Regions from separate parts of the Rhizobium sp. RCC_161_2 genome, predicted to be linked through region 2. Evidence: predicted binding sites of a transcription regulator. Region 2 holds the regulator's gene; each other region holds the start of a gene.
What was found. Region 2 encodes LexA, which represses DNA repair genes until DNA is damaged. Its sites were predicted from a motif close to TGTTCNNNNTGTGTTCNG; they were not measured.
Positions count from the first base shown of each region.

Region 1: recA (recombinase RecA) is a predicted target of LexA. The motif match lies at 2,320-2,337, and genes of this name have one in related genera.
Region 3: AB6803_RS04275 (ribonuclease) is a predicted target of LexA. The motif match lies at 2,199-2,216, and genes of this name have one in related genera.

Region 1 is NZ_JBFUPL010000002.1:362,615-366,832, forward strand. Features, by position in the region: gene trpS (tryptophan--tRNA ligase) at 1-199, shown strand, start outside; gene AB6803_RS05845 (pseudouridine-5'-phosphate glycosidase) at 239-1,165, opposite strand; gene AB6803_RS05850 (carbohydrate kinase family protein) at 1,212-2,156, opposite strand; gene recA (recombinase RecA) at 2,396-3,481, shown strand; gene alaS (alanine--tRNA ligase) at 3,653-4,218, shown strand, end outside.
Region 2 is NZ_JBFUPL010000002.1:634,979-639,196, forward strand. Features, by position in the region: gene kdsA (3-deoxy-8-phosphooctulonate synthase) at 1-794, opposite strand, end outside; gene AB6803_RS07225 (VOC family protein) at 791-1,678, opposite strand; gene lexA (transcriptional repressor LexA) at 2,071-2,793, shown strand; gene AB6803_RS07235 (ComEC/Rec2 family competence protein) at 2,774-4,218, opposite strand, start outside.
Region 3 is NZ_JBFUPL010000002.1:22,038-26,255, reverse strand. Features, by position in the region: gene ettA (energy-dependent translational throttle protein EttA) at 1-1,309, opposite strand, end outside; gene AB6803_RS04275 (ribonuclease) at 1,437-2,183, opposite strand; gene AB6803_RS04270 (alpha/beta fold hydrolase) at 2,349-3,281, shown strand; gene AB6803_RS04265 (DMT family transporter) at 3,300-4,218, shown strand, end outside.

The DNA of each region.
Region 1 (4,218 bases), 270 kb from region 2:
TGACATGACGGTGAAGCGGCATCTCGAGGATGTGCTGCAAGCGCTGCTCGCGCCCATCCGTGAAAGGCGCGCCCGCTATGCCGGCGATCCGGCCTATGTCCTGGATTTGCTGCGGCAGGGTACGCTGAAGGCGAGGGAGCGCACCGAGGCGACAGTTGCCGAACTGCGCGCCGCTCTCGGTCTATTCATATTGACCTGATGAGCGACGCTGTGTCCGACAACCGTCGTGCAGTTCTCGTTATTCCGCCAGGGCAACCGCGATTTCGGCGGCGAGACGGGCATTGTTTTCGACCAGCGCGATATTGGTCTTCAGGCTGCGGCCATCGGTAAGGTCGAAGATGGTGCTGAGCAGGTAGGGAGTGACCGCCTTGCCGACGATTTCGTCGCGTTCGGCGCTGTCGAGCGCGCGTTCGATATAGATCTCCATCTCCTCGCGCGGGATCTCGGCGGCTTCCGGCACCGGATTGGCGATCAGCATGCCGCCGTCGATGCCGAGTTGGTCGCGGGTGACCTGGAAATTGGCGATCGCCGCCGGGCTATTCAGCGTCAGTGGGCTCGGCAGGCCGGAGGCACGCGACCAGAAAGCCGGGAATTCGGCGCTGTCGTAGGTGACGACAGGGACGCCGCGGGTTTCCAGCACTTCCAGCGTCTTCGGAATGTCGAGGATCGCCTTGGCGCCAGCGCAGACGACGATGACGCCGGTGCGGGCAAGCTCTTCGAGGTCTGCGGAGATGTCGAAGCTTTCCTCAGCGCCGCGATGGACGCCGCCGATGCCGCCAGTCGCGAACACCTTGATGCCGGCGCGGGCGGCGGCGATCATCGTCGCGGCAACGGTTGTCGCACCGGTGCGGCGTTCTGCAATCGCGAAAGCGAGATCGGCGCGCGATACCTTCATCGCGCCTTCGGTCTTGGCGAGCGCTTCCAGCTCTTCAGGCTCCAGGCCGATATGCAGGACGCCATGAATGACGGCGATGGTTGCCGGCACGGCGCCTTCCTGGCGGATGATTGCCTCGACGCTCTGCGCCATTTCGATATTGCCGGGATAGGGCATGCCATGGGTGATGATGGTCGATTCCAGTGCTACCAGCGGCGCGCCACGCAGCTTGGCGGCGGCAACCTCCTTCGAATAGGAGATCGGCAGCAGGGGGGAGATGGGCTTGGTCATGGTCTAGTCCAATCGGCTGAAACAGGAAATGCGAGATCAATGCGCTTCATGACAGAATTACGGCTTGTGGAACAAGAGCCAACATCGCCTTCAGAAGCGCGGGCGACAAATTTTCCGCCGTGGCGAAAGGGGATTGCACGGTAATCGCGGCCACCGCCGTGCCGTGCCGGACGGCCTCGGCGAGATCGTGGCCGGCAAGCAGAGCGGAGAGAATCCCGGCAGCCAGCGAATCTCCCGCGCCGGTGACATCGGCGACATTATCAACGACAGGCGGCTGAAGGCTGACAGTGGTGTCGCCGGAGAAGGCGATCAATTCGCGCTTGCCACGGGTAATCACACCGCTTTTGAGGCCGAGTGCGCGCAGTCCGGCAACCCAATCACGCGGATCGTCGGGACGGCTTTCCGTCAGTGCCGCGGCCTCCGCCTCGTTGAGGAAAAGATGGTCGATGCCGGCAAGGCAGGGCTTCAGGCGGACAACCTTGGCCGGCGAGATCGCGATCGCGGCCAGCGGCTTTCCGTGAGTGGCTGCCCGCGCGGCAATCGAGCTCAGCGTGTCAGCCGGCAGGTTGGCGTCGCAGAGGATCAGGTCGGTGGTCTCGAAAGCATCGCGAATGGCGCGGATCGCCAGCCGGCGCGGCACGAACAGCTTGTAGAGCTCCATGTCGGCGAGCGCGATCACTAGATTGCCGTCACGCTCGAGGATTGCGGTGTAGCTCGGCGTCTTGCGGTCAAGGAAGACGAAGGGCTTGTCGTCGATGCCGGCGTGGTTTGCGGCTTCCGCCACCATCTCGCCTGAGGGATCGCCGCCGCGTGGCGAGATCAGCCGTACATCGAAGCCGAGGCGGGCCAGATTGCGCGCCGCGTTGAAGCCGCCGCCGCCCGGTTCCTCGAACCAGGCGCCCGGGTTGCTGGCGCCGGGTGCCGTATCGCCGAAAATGCGGCCGCGCCGGTCGATGTGAGCGCCGCCCAAAACGAGAATCTTCTTCGCCATATCGATCTCCTTAGCGGCCAAAAAGGCGAATCGAAGCGGTTGATAACATGCCGGAATTGGCCGGCGAGGGTACGTAAGTGCTTGGGATGAAAGAAGAAAACAAATGTAGAACGGAATTCATTTTACCTTTTTCTTTCAATCGTTTGTTGTGGCCTTGTGAAATGAGAACAAATAGAGTACAAAATTCTCATTAGCGGCGACATTGCTTGAGCGGCTTCAATAACCTAAAGGTGGATCGAATGTCTCAGAATTCTTTGCGGCTTGTAGAGGACAAATCGGTGGATAAAAGCAAGGCACTTGAAGCGGCACTCTCTCAAATTGAGCGGTCGTTCGGCAAGGGCTCGATCATGAAACTCGGCTCCAACGAGAACGTGGTCGAAATCGAAACAGTTTCCACTGGCTCCCTGAGCCTCGATATCGCGCTCGGCATTGGCGGCTTGCCGAAGGGGCGTATTGTCGAGATCTACGGGCCGGAAAGCTCCGGTAAAACGACACTGGCACTGCAGACGATTGCTGAAGCACAGAAGAAGGGCGGCATTTGCGCCTTCGTTGACGCCGAACACGCGCTCGATCCGGTCTATGCCCGCAAGCTTGGCGTCGACCTGCAGAACCTTTTGATTTCGCAGCCCGACACCGGCGAACAGGCGCTTGAAATCACCGACACGCTGGTGCGCTCCGGCGCCATCGACGTTCTCGTCGTCGACTCCGTTGCCGCGCTGACGCCACGCGCCGAAATCGAAGGCGAGATGGGCGACAGCCTGCCGGGCCTGCAAGCCCGTTTGATGAGCCAGGCGCTGCGCAAGCTTACTGCTTCGATCTCGAAGTCGAACACCATGGTGATCTTCATCAACCAGATTCGCATGAAGATCGGCGTCATGTTCGGTTCGCCGGAAACGACGACCGGCGGTAATGCGCTGAAGTTCTACGCCTCGGTTCGCCTCGATATCCGCCGCATCGGCGCCGTCAAGGAGCGCGAAGAGGTGGTTGGCAACCAGACCCGCGTCAAGGTCGTCAAGAACAAGATGGCACCGCCCTTCAAGCAGGTGGAATTCGACATCATGTATGGCGAAGGCGTTTCCAAGACCGGCGAACTGGTTGATCTCGGCGTCAAGGCCGGCATCGTCGAAAAGTCCGGCGCCTGGTTCTCCTATAACAGCCAGCGCCTCGGCCAGGGCCGCGAAAACGCGAAGCTCTTCCTACGGGACAATCCGGATCTCGCCCGCGAGATCGAACTGTCGCTGCGCCAGAATGCCGGCCTGATCGCCGACCGCTTCCTGCAGAATGGCGGGCCTGATGCCGATGACGGTGAGGCTGCCGCCGAATAGCGGTTTCCAGAGCCGTTCCAGGCTTTGATATAGGACTAAAATTCAAAACCGGCCGTATTGTCCAAGGGATGTGCGGCCGGTTTTGTTTGTGCGGCTGGACAGGGCCGGGAGCGAACGATAAAAGCCACTGACTTTGATAGGACTTGCCGAAGGCATACTGAAGGGCCAAACATGAGCGGTGTGAATGAAATCCGGTCGACCTTCCTCGACTATTTTAAGAAGAACGGTCACGAGATCGTGCCGTCGAGCCCGCTCGTGCCGCGCAACGATCCGACATTGATGTTCACCAATGCCGGCATGGTGCAGTTCAAGAATGTCTTCACCGGCCTGGAGCAGCGTCCCTATACGACGGCGTCGACCGCGCAGAAATGCGTGCGCGCCGGCGGCAAGCATAACGACCTCGATAATGTCGGCTATACCGCCCGTCACCACACCTTCTTCGAAATGCTCGGCAATTTCTCCTTTGGCGATTATTTCAAGGAGCGGGCCATCGAGCTCGCCTGGAACCTGATCACCAAGGAATTCGGCCTCGACGCCAAGCGCCTGCTGGTGACGGTCTACCACACTGACGACGACGCCTTTAACCTCTGGAAGAAGATCGCCGGTCTCTCGGACGACAAGATCATCCGCATCCCGACCAGCGACAATTTCTGGGCGATGGGCGATACCGGCCCGTGCGGGCCGTGCTCGGAAATCTTCTACGACCATGGCGACCATATCTGGGGCGGGCCTCCCGG
Region 2 (4,218 bases):
TGCGGCATGTCCTTCAAATAGACCATGTTCGGACCATCGGACGGTGCGTTGTCCGGATCTTCATGCGTCTCGACGAAAACGCCGGCAACGCCGACGGCGACGGCTGCGCGTGCCAGCGTCTCGACGAACCGGCGGTCGCCGCCCGTCGAACCGCCCTGCCCGCCCGGCTGCTGCACGGAATGAGTCGCGTCGAAAATCACCGGAGCGCCCATGGCCGCCATGATCGGCAGCGAGCGCATGTCGGAGACCAGCGTGTTGTAGCCGAAGGAGGCGCCACGCTCGCAGAGCATGATGTTCGGGTTACCGCTGTCGTTGAGCTTGGCCAGCACGTTCTTCATGTCCCAGGGCGCCAGGAACTGGCCCTTCTTGACGTTGACGACGCGGCCGGTCTTGGCGGCGGCAACGAGAAGGTCGGTCTGGCGCGACAGGAAGGCCGGGATCTGCAGGATGTCTACCGTCTTGGCAACGACAGCGCACTGCTCCTCGGTGTGAATGTCGGACAAGACCGGAAAGCCATATTCCTTCTTGAGATCAGCAAAGACTTCCATGGCCTTTTCCAGGCCGATGCCGCGCTTGCCGGAGAGCGACGTACGGTTCGCCTTGTCATAGGAAGACTTGTAGACAAGGCCGATGCCGAGCTTGCCGCAGAGCTCCTTCAGAACGCCGGCAACCATGAAGGCATGATCGCGGCTTTCCATCTGGCAGGGGCCGGCAATCAGCGACAGCTTGGCGGTGTTGGAAAACAGAACCTTGGATGCGCCCTCGCCGACGATCACTTCGGAATTGGTGCTCATGCTATCTCCTCGAAGGCGAACAACGCGCCCTGTCCGGGGGCGGGCTTTGCCAGAATACGATTGTTCTTACGCGTGTATGTGACGCCGTTAGCAGCCAAATGCGACGATGTCACGGAAAGATCGCATGTCCTGAAAAGGATTGCGCGCGCCCGAAGGCCAGGATCGCCCGTCGGCAAGGGAAAATCGTAAAAAGCTTCCATGCCTTGCGGGGTCAGGACCTCGATCCTGGCGTTCGCCGTCTCGATCGTCAGCCCGAAGGAATGTTCCGATATCTTTGATCCGTCGGCAACCCGTTCGAAGAAGCCCCGAAACACGGTTGGCTTGGGCGTCGAAACAGCAACGCGCGCAATGCCGGTCACACCATTGGCATGCCGCTCCAGGGCATCACGATCAGCCGGCAAAGGGTTGATGCGCTGGCAGCAGAAGGCCAGGAAATCCGGGGACCGCAGGTCGGCCGCGAAAGCGAGACGGAAACCGGCGATGGTTTCCGAGCCATCCGGCATACGCATCGGCCTCTCGAAATCCAGCATCCGCCCAGCAGACATGGCATTGGCCAGGAACCGCTTGTCATCGGCGACGGCATCCTTCGTGCCGAGAACGATGGCCGAAAACCCTTCCTCACTGACGCGAAAACGATAGGCCTGGTCACGGGCAACGAAAACATTGCCTTCCTCGATGCTCGCTTCGTATTGCTCTTGCGACGCGACGCCTAGGGGCTCCAGATAGGTCTTGTCGGAAAAGAACACGCAGGCATTCTCGGTGCCGAAGGGATGGCGCGCATCGGCGGCGACGGTAAAACCAAGCTTGCCCAGCCGTTCCCGCGCCATGGCAATATTGACCGTCGGCAGTACGAGATGATCCAGCGGATGCGGCGATGAAACCATGGCTTCCCCCTTGATGCATGTCGCAGGTTTGCGCTCTTCCGACGCTCAATTCAAGATGAAAACGCAGCGTTTAAAACCAGGCCGATCGCAAATGGGAGGGCTCATTATCGAATGTGTTGCAACTGCGCGGAAGCCGGGATTGCTCCGGGTTTCAGTGGTTATCGGCTCTCATTTCCGCAGAATCGATCATCGTCGATTTCCGCATATGCTTCATTGATCAGCGCTGAATACTCCGCCGTTCTGCTTACTCGGGACTTGTTATGTTCCCCTTTATTTGATGCGCCGGCAAAACATTCATCGAAAATTAGGGACTTGCGGAACACATATGGAACATATAGTGTCCGTTCTGGATTTGTTTCACGACACCTTCACGATTCTGGGGTTCAAATACGATGTTGACACGCAAGCAGCAGGAACTGCTTCTCTTCATTCACGAACGGATGAAGGAGTCCGGCGTTCCACCTTCTTTCGATGAAATGAAGGATGCGCTGGACCTTGCGTCCAAGTCGGGCATTCATCGTTTGATCACGGCTCTGGAAGAGCGCGGCTTCATCCGCCGACTGCCGAATCGGGCTCGGGCGCTGGAGGTCATCAAGCTGCCGGAAGCCTATAGTCCAAGCCTGCAGCCGCGCCGCGGCTTCTCGCCGAGTGTCATCGAAGGCAGCCTGGGCAAGCCCCAGCCCGTACAGCCGCCGGCCCCCGCCAAGCCGGCAAATGACGAGAACAACAGCGCCGTTTCGGTGCCGGTCATGGGTCGCATCGCTGCCGGTGTTCCAATCTCGGCCATCCAGAACAATACCCACGATATCACTGTCCCCGCCGACATGCTTGGCTCCGGCGAGCATTATGCGCTCGAGGTCAAAGGCGACTCGATGATCGATGCCGGCATCTTCGATGGCGACACCGTCATTATCCGCAACAGCACGACCGCCAATCCCGGCGATATCGTCGTTGCCTTGGTCGACGATGAAGAGGCGACATTGAAGCGCTTCCGCCGCAAAGGTGCCTCGATCGCACTTGAGGCGGCTAACCCTGCCTACGAGACCCGTATTTTCGGACCGGATCGCGTCAAAGTGCAGGGCAAGCTCGTCGGCCTTATCCGCCGCTATCACTGATAGGTGACACGGGCGCGATCGGTGCGCCGAATGTGCCCGTTCGCCAATCATAGGAGCGATGCAAGTTCCACGGCCGCGTTAGAGTATCATACGCGGTCGAGACGATTGGCTTGCCGGCACTGAGATCCATTTCGATAGATCCTGTTCGCCGCAATGTGGCCCCTGTGAACAGCATGGCACCCGAGCGGCAGCGATCGAGCCGCAGCCGGACAGGGGTGACGACGATATTGGCAGTGTCACAGGCGGGAGAGAGATAGGCCGCATCCTCGATGGTGATGAGCATATCGCCATTGTCCAGCATCGCCACGCACCACGCCCGTTTCTGGCAGGCAAAGCCACCCTCCCCCGCTTTATCCAATGCGGCATCCATCGCCTTGCGGACAGCGTTCTCTTCGTCGACAGTCAGGCGGCGGTTCCTGTCCGACTTGCCGATCTTGGGAAGCTGGCTATCGGGTGGAAGCATTGTCGGCGGGCGGAGATCGGTCATCGCCAGTGCCCTTTGCCACTGCTCGAAAATGAAATCAGGCGGCTTTTCGCGATTGGTCGTCAGAGCATCGTCCCGCCGCAAGGCTACCAGCGTGCCATCCTCGGAAATCATTAGATCGGGCTTGTGGGCATCAGGAACAAGCGCCGCAACGACAACCGAGCCAATCATCAGCAACACGCCCGCATGCCGCAACCATGTCTTCAGCAAAGCCATCAATACGAAGCCGGCAATGAATGTCGGGAACAGCCAGACCGGCATGCGGCCGAAAGGAATATTGCCACCCCAGGAGGCGACAGTCTTGGCGATGAGGATGACGATATCCAGCCCCTCGCCAGTGATCTGCCAGAACCATGCATCTAGGCCAAAGGGCATCAGTAGCATCGCGGCCATGCCGAACGGCATGACGATGAAGGAAACGATCGGCATGGCCGCCAGATTGGCGGCAAGGCCATAGGTCGACAGCCGATGAAAATGCTCGATCGAGAAGATCGCCGTCGATGCACCGCCGAGAAAGGAGGTCGACAATACGCCGCCGAAGAAACGCGAGACGAAGAGCAGCGGACGCAATATCCGAAACCGCGAAAGAACGCTCTCCCGATGCCGCCGACGCGTCCAGAGCGAATAGCCGGACACCAAAGCCAGCGTCGCGGCGTAGGACATCTGGAAACTCGGTCCCAACGCTTGCGATGGGGAAAGGACAAGTATGATGATCGCCGATAGTGCGACATTGCGCAGGCTGATGGAGGGCCGGTCGAAAAGCACGGCAACCAGCATGATCGCCATCATGATGAAGGCGCGCTCCGCTGAAACACCGAAACCCGAAATCAGGTAATAGGCAGTGACCGTCAGCAGCGCGCCGATGGCCGCGATCTTCTTCGTCGGCCACGCCTGTGCCACCCCGAAGAACAGGCTGAGGGTATAGCGCAGGCCGACATAGA
Region 3 (4,218 bases), 610 kb from region 2:
CGACCTTCTGCTGCTGATCACCGCCCTTGAAGTTGAACGTCGCGCAATAAGCTCTCGAGTTCATTTCATACTTGCCGAGCTTGATGACTTCGGCACCGCCGGAGATTTCCTCCCAGACGGTCTTGCTGCCATCGAGCGCGTCACGGCTCTGGTCGACATAGCCGAGATGAACGCTGTCGCCGATGCGGATAGAACCGCTATCCGGCTTTTCCTGGCCGGTAATCATGCGGAAAAGCGTCGTCTTGCCGGCGCCGTTAGGACCGATGACGCCGACGATGCCGCCCGGCGGCAACTTCAGCGACAGACCTTCGATCAGCATCCGGTCGCCATAACCCTTATTGATGCCTTCCATTTCGATGACCACCTGGCCGAGACGCTCGCCAACCGGAATGATGATCTGCGCATCGCCGGGACGCTGGTTCTCGGCAGCATCGACCAGCTCGTCATAGGCGCGGATACGGGCCTTGGACTTCGACTGACGCGCCTTCGGGCTGGAAGCGATCCATTCCTGTTCGCGGGCGATCGCCTTCTGGCGGCCGGCCTCTTCGCGACCTTCCTGCTGCATGCGCTTGGCCTTCGCCAGCAGGTAGGAGGAGTAGTTGCCTTCGTAGGGGATGCCGCGGCCGCGGTCGAGTTCAAGGATCCAGCCGGTGACGTTATCCAGGAAGTAGCGATCGTGGGTGATCATCAGCACGGCGCCCGGATAGGCACGCAGATGCTTTTCCAGCCAGGCGATGGTTTCGGCGTCGAGATGGTTGGTCGGTTCGTCGAGCAGTAGCACGTCCGGCTGCGACAGCAGCAGCTTGCACAGTGCCAGACGACGGCGTTCACCGCCGGAGAGATTGGTGACGTCGGCATCGCCCGGAGGGCAGCGGAGCGCGTCCATTGCCATCTCGACCTGGCTTTCTAGGTCCCAGAGATTCTGCGCATCGATGATGTCCTGAAGCTTTGCGCCCTCTTCCGCCGTCTCGTCGGAGTAGTTCATCATCAGTTCGTTGTAGCGATTGAGAACGTCCGTCTTCGCCGCGACGCCTTCCATGACGTTTTCAAGCGCGGTCTTCGCCGGATCAAGCTGCGGCTCCTGCGGCAGGTAGCCGATGGTGGCGCCGTCGGCCAGCCAGGCTTCGCCGGTATATTCCTTGTCGAGGCCGGCCATGATGCGCAGCACGGTCGATTTACCGGCGCCGTTCGGGCCGAGAATACCGATCTTGGCGTCAGGGTAGAAGGAGAGATGGATATTCTCGAGAATTTTCTTGGCGCCATAGGCCTTATTCAGACCGGCCATATGATAAATGAACTGACGTGCCATAGCTTGGGTTACTCCACGGGCGGATAACATTGTGAATTGTGCCGCTATGTAGGCGAAACCCCGCTCTCGGGCAACGGCGAAACCTTGTCCGAGAGCTATTTATCCGCGCCAGAGGGGGCACTAGGCCTTAAAAACCGGCTGCATCCACCACGCCTTGATCGCAGCCGAACGACGTGCGGCCGGCACCCTGGATCAGGTCCGCGAGCCTCGGCTCACTCCCTTGCGAAGGTTGGATGGCGTCTTCGGAGAGGCCTATCGTCAGTTCCGAGATCACCCGCACCTTGCCGACACGACGGCAGCTCATCTTCACCCGGTCGCTGGCACCTTCGCCAAAACTCTTGTCGAAAGCGGCTTTGATCGTATCGGCGTCGAGCGTCTTACCGATATTCTGCACAAAGAGATCGCGCACGGCGGACGCATTGAGTTCATCGATCAAACCGGCGGCTCCACCGAAATAATCATCGGCGCTGAGTTTGGTGCAGGTACCGTGCTTGATCCATTCATGCCGTTCCAGACCAGATTGCGTGCCCGGCATGACCTTATCCAGAGCAGCCTTGGTGTCTGCGGACAGTTCGACAGCTGGCAGATCCTTCCAGTCGCTGCTGCGATCGGCCTGCTTCAGATCGTCGGAAACGTCGCAATATTCCTGCCGCATCGGCCAGAGGCCATGCAGCGAGAAATTCTTTGCATCATGATTAGCGGATGACTGGTTCTGGCATTCCGCCTTCTTCTGGTTCGTCTGGCAGAATGCCGGCTCCCAGCTTGCCGCTAAAATAAACCGGGTCCGGCCCCGGCTGTTCTCCTGCGCCATCGCACTTGTTGCCATCACCGCCGACAGAACCGCGACGACACACCCGCGAACCCAATGCCTCATTCTACGCCTCCAAAAAAGAACAATATGAGAACAAATAAGCAGTTTGATCGACCCGGCGCAACCCTGATTCATAGGCGTCGCGGAGATTTATTTCTGTGTGCTTCGCCGACACTCCATTGCAATCCCGGAGGTGATGACCTTTCGTCTCTCTCGGAGGAAATACGCATGTTTGCCGAAACGAGATATCTGGACAGCCCGACGGGTGCGACACTGGCTTATCACCACCTGCCGGCGCGGGATGAAGCGCATGGCGTCCTTCTCATAAGCCACGGTCTTGCCGAACATTCCCGACGCTACGAAGGCTTCGCCGAGGCCATGGCGGCGCGCGGCTTTCATGTCTACGCCCATGATCATCGCGGCCATGGCGAAACGACGGCCGCAGACGCGCCGCTCGGCCGCTTTGCCCGGCAAGATGGCGTTGACGCGGTCATTGCCGACGTCCTGGCGATGCGCGAGCTTGCCGCGGCCGCCCATCCCGACCTGCCGATCATCCTGTTCGGTCATTCCATGGGTGGACTGATCAGCCTGAACGTCGCGGTGACGCATCCCGACAAGTTCGATGCCGTTACGGTCTGGAACTCGAATTTCGACCCCGGTCTCGCCGGGCGCGTGGCGCAGGTCATCCTGAAGACGGAACGCATGCTCAAAGGATCGGACGTGCCGAGCGGGCTATTGCCGAAGCTGACCTTCGGCGTCTGGGGTAAATCGATCGCCGACCGACGCTCCGAATTCGACTGGCTATCGCGCATCCCCGAGGAGGTAGATAAATATATCGCCGATCCGCTCTGCGGCTTCGATGCCTCGGTATCCCTGTGGCTGGATCTCTTCGAACTGACCTTCCGCGCGCCGCAAAAGACCTACCTCGACCAACTCCGGTGCAACATGCCGATCCATCTGGTGGGCGGCGGCCGAGACCCGGCAACGGATAACGGAAAGGCCATGTCCTGGCTGTCAAACCATTTGAAAAAGGCCGGCTTCTCGCATATTAGCCTGACCATCTATCAGGATATGCGTCATGAGACGCTGAACGAGATCGGCGCGGCCACGGCCATTTCCGATTTTGCCGACTGGTGTCGGCAAGTGACGACAAAGGCCTGACCCCTAAGGATTTTTCAAATGAATGCCACCGGCAGTTCCCTGCCCCGTTTTCGCCAATCGGAGCTGACGTTTGGCCTGATGATGATGTTCCTGTCGGTGATCCTATCCCCGATTATCGACATTTTCGCAAAGCTTGCCGCCACCACCATTCCGCCAGCGGAAGTCACCGCCGCGCGCTTCATTTTCCAGTCGCTGTTCGCCTTGCCGATGATGGCGTTACGAGGACAATGGGGACTGTGGTCGCTGCGCCGAAGCGGCGTGCATGCCATTCGTGCAGCGGTGCTGACCCTGTCAATGGTCTCGTTCGTCACGACGCTGCAAGTCATGGAAGTGGCCGACGCTATCGCCATTTTCTTCGTCGAGCCGATAATACTGACCATCCTCAGCAGCATCTTCCTGAAGGAGACCATCGGCTGGCGGCGCTATACAGCCTGCGCTGTCGGTTTCTTCGGCGCAATGCTGATCATTCAGCCGAGCTTCGCGGAGGTCGGTTTTGTCGCACTGTTGCCGGTCGTTACCGCGCTTTGCATCGCCGTCTACGTAATGATCACGCGCGTCGTCTCACATAGCGAGGATGCATGGCCGATGCAGTTCCAGACCGGCATCTGGGGTACGGTCATCTGCCTCATCTCGCTGGCGATCGGCCAGGGCACGGGTTCGTCAATCATCGATCCCGTCGTACCGGACGGCACCGCCATGCTCCATCTGCTGGGCGTCGGCGTGTCTGCCGCTGTCGCCGGCGTCCTCACCATCTATGCATATCGCGCCGCACCGGCCTCGACGCTGGCGCCGCTGCAATATTTCGAGATCGTCTCGGCGACGATCTTCGGCTGGTTGGTCTTCGGCAACTTCCCCGACCTGATCAAATGGGTCGGCATTTTCATCATCATCGCCTCCGGCCTCTATATTCTCTGGCGCGAGCGGCGCTTTGCTTCCA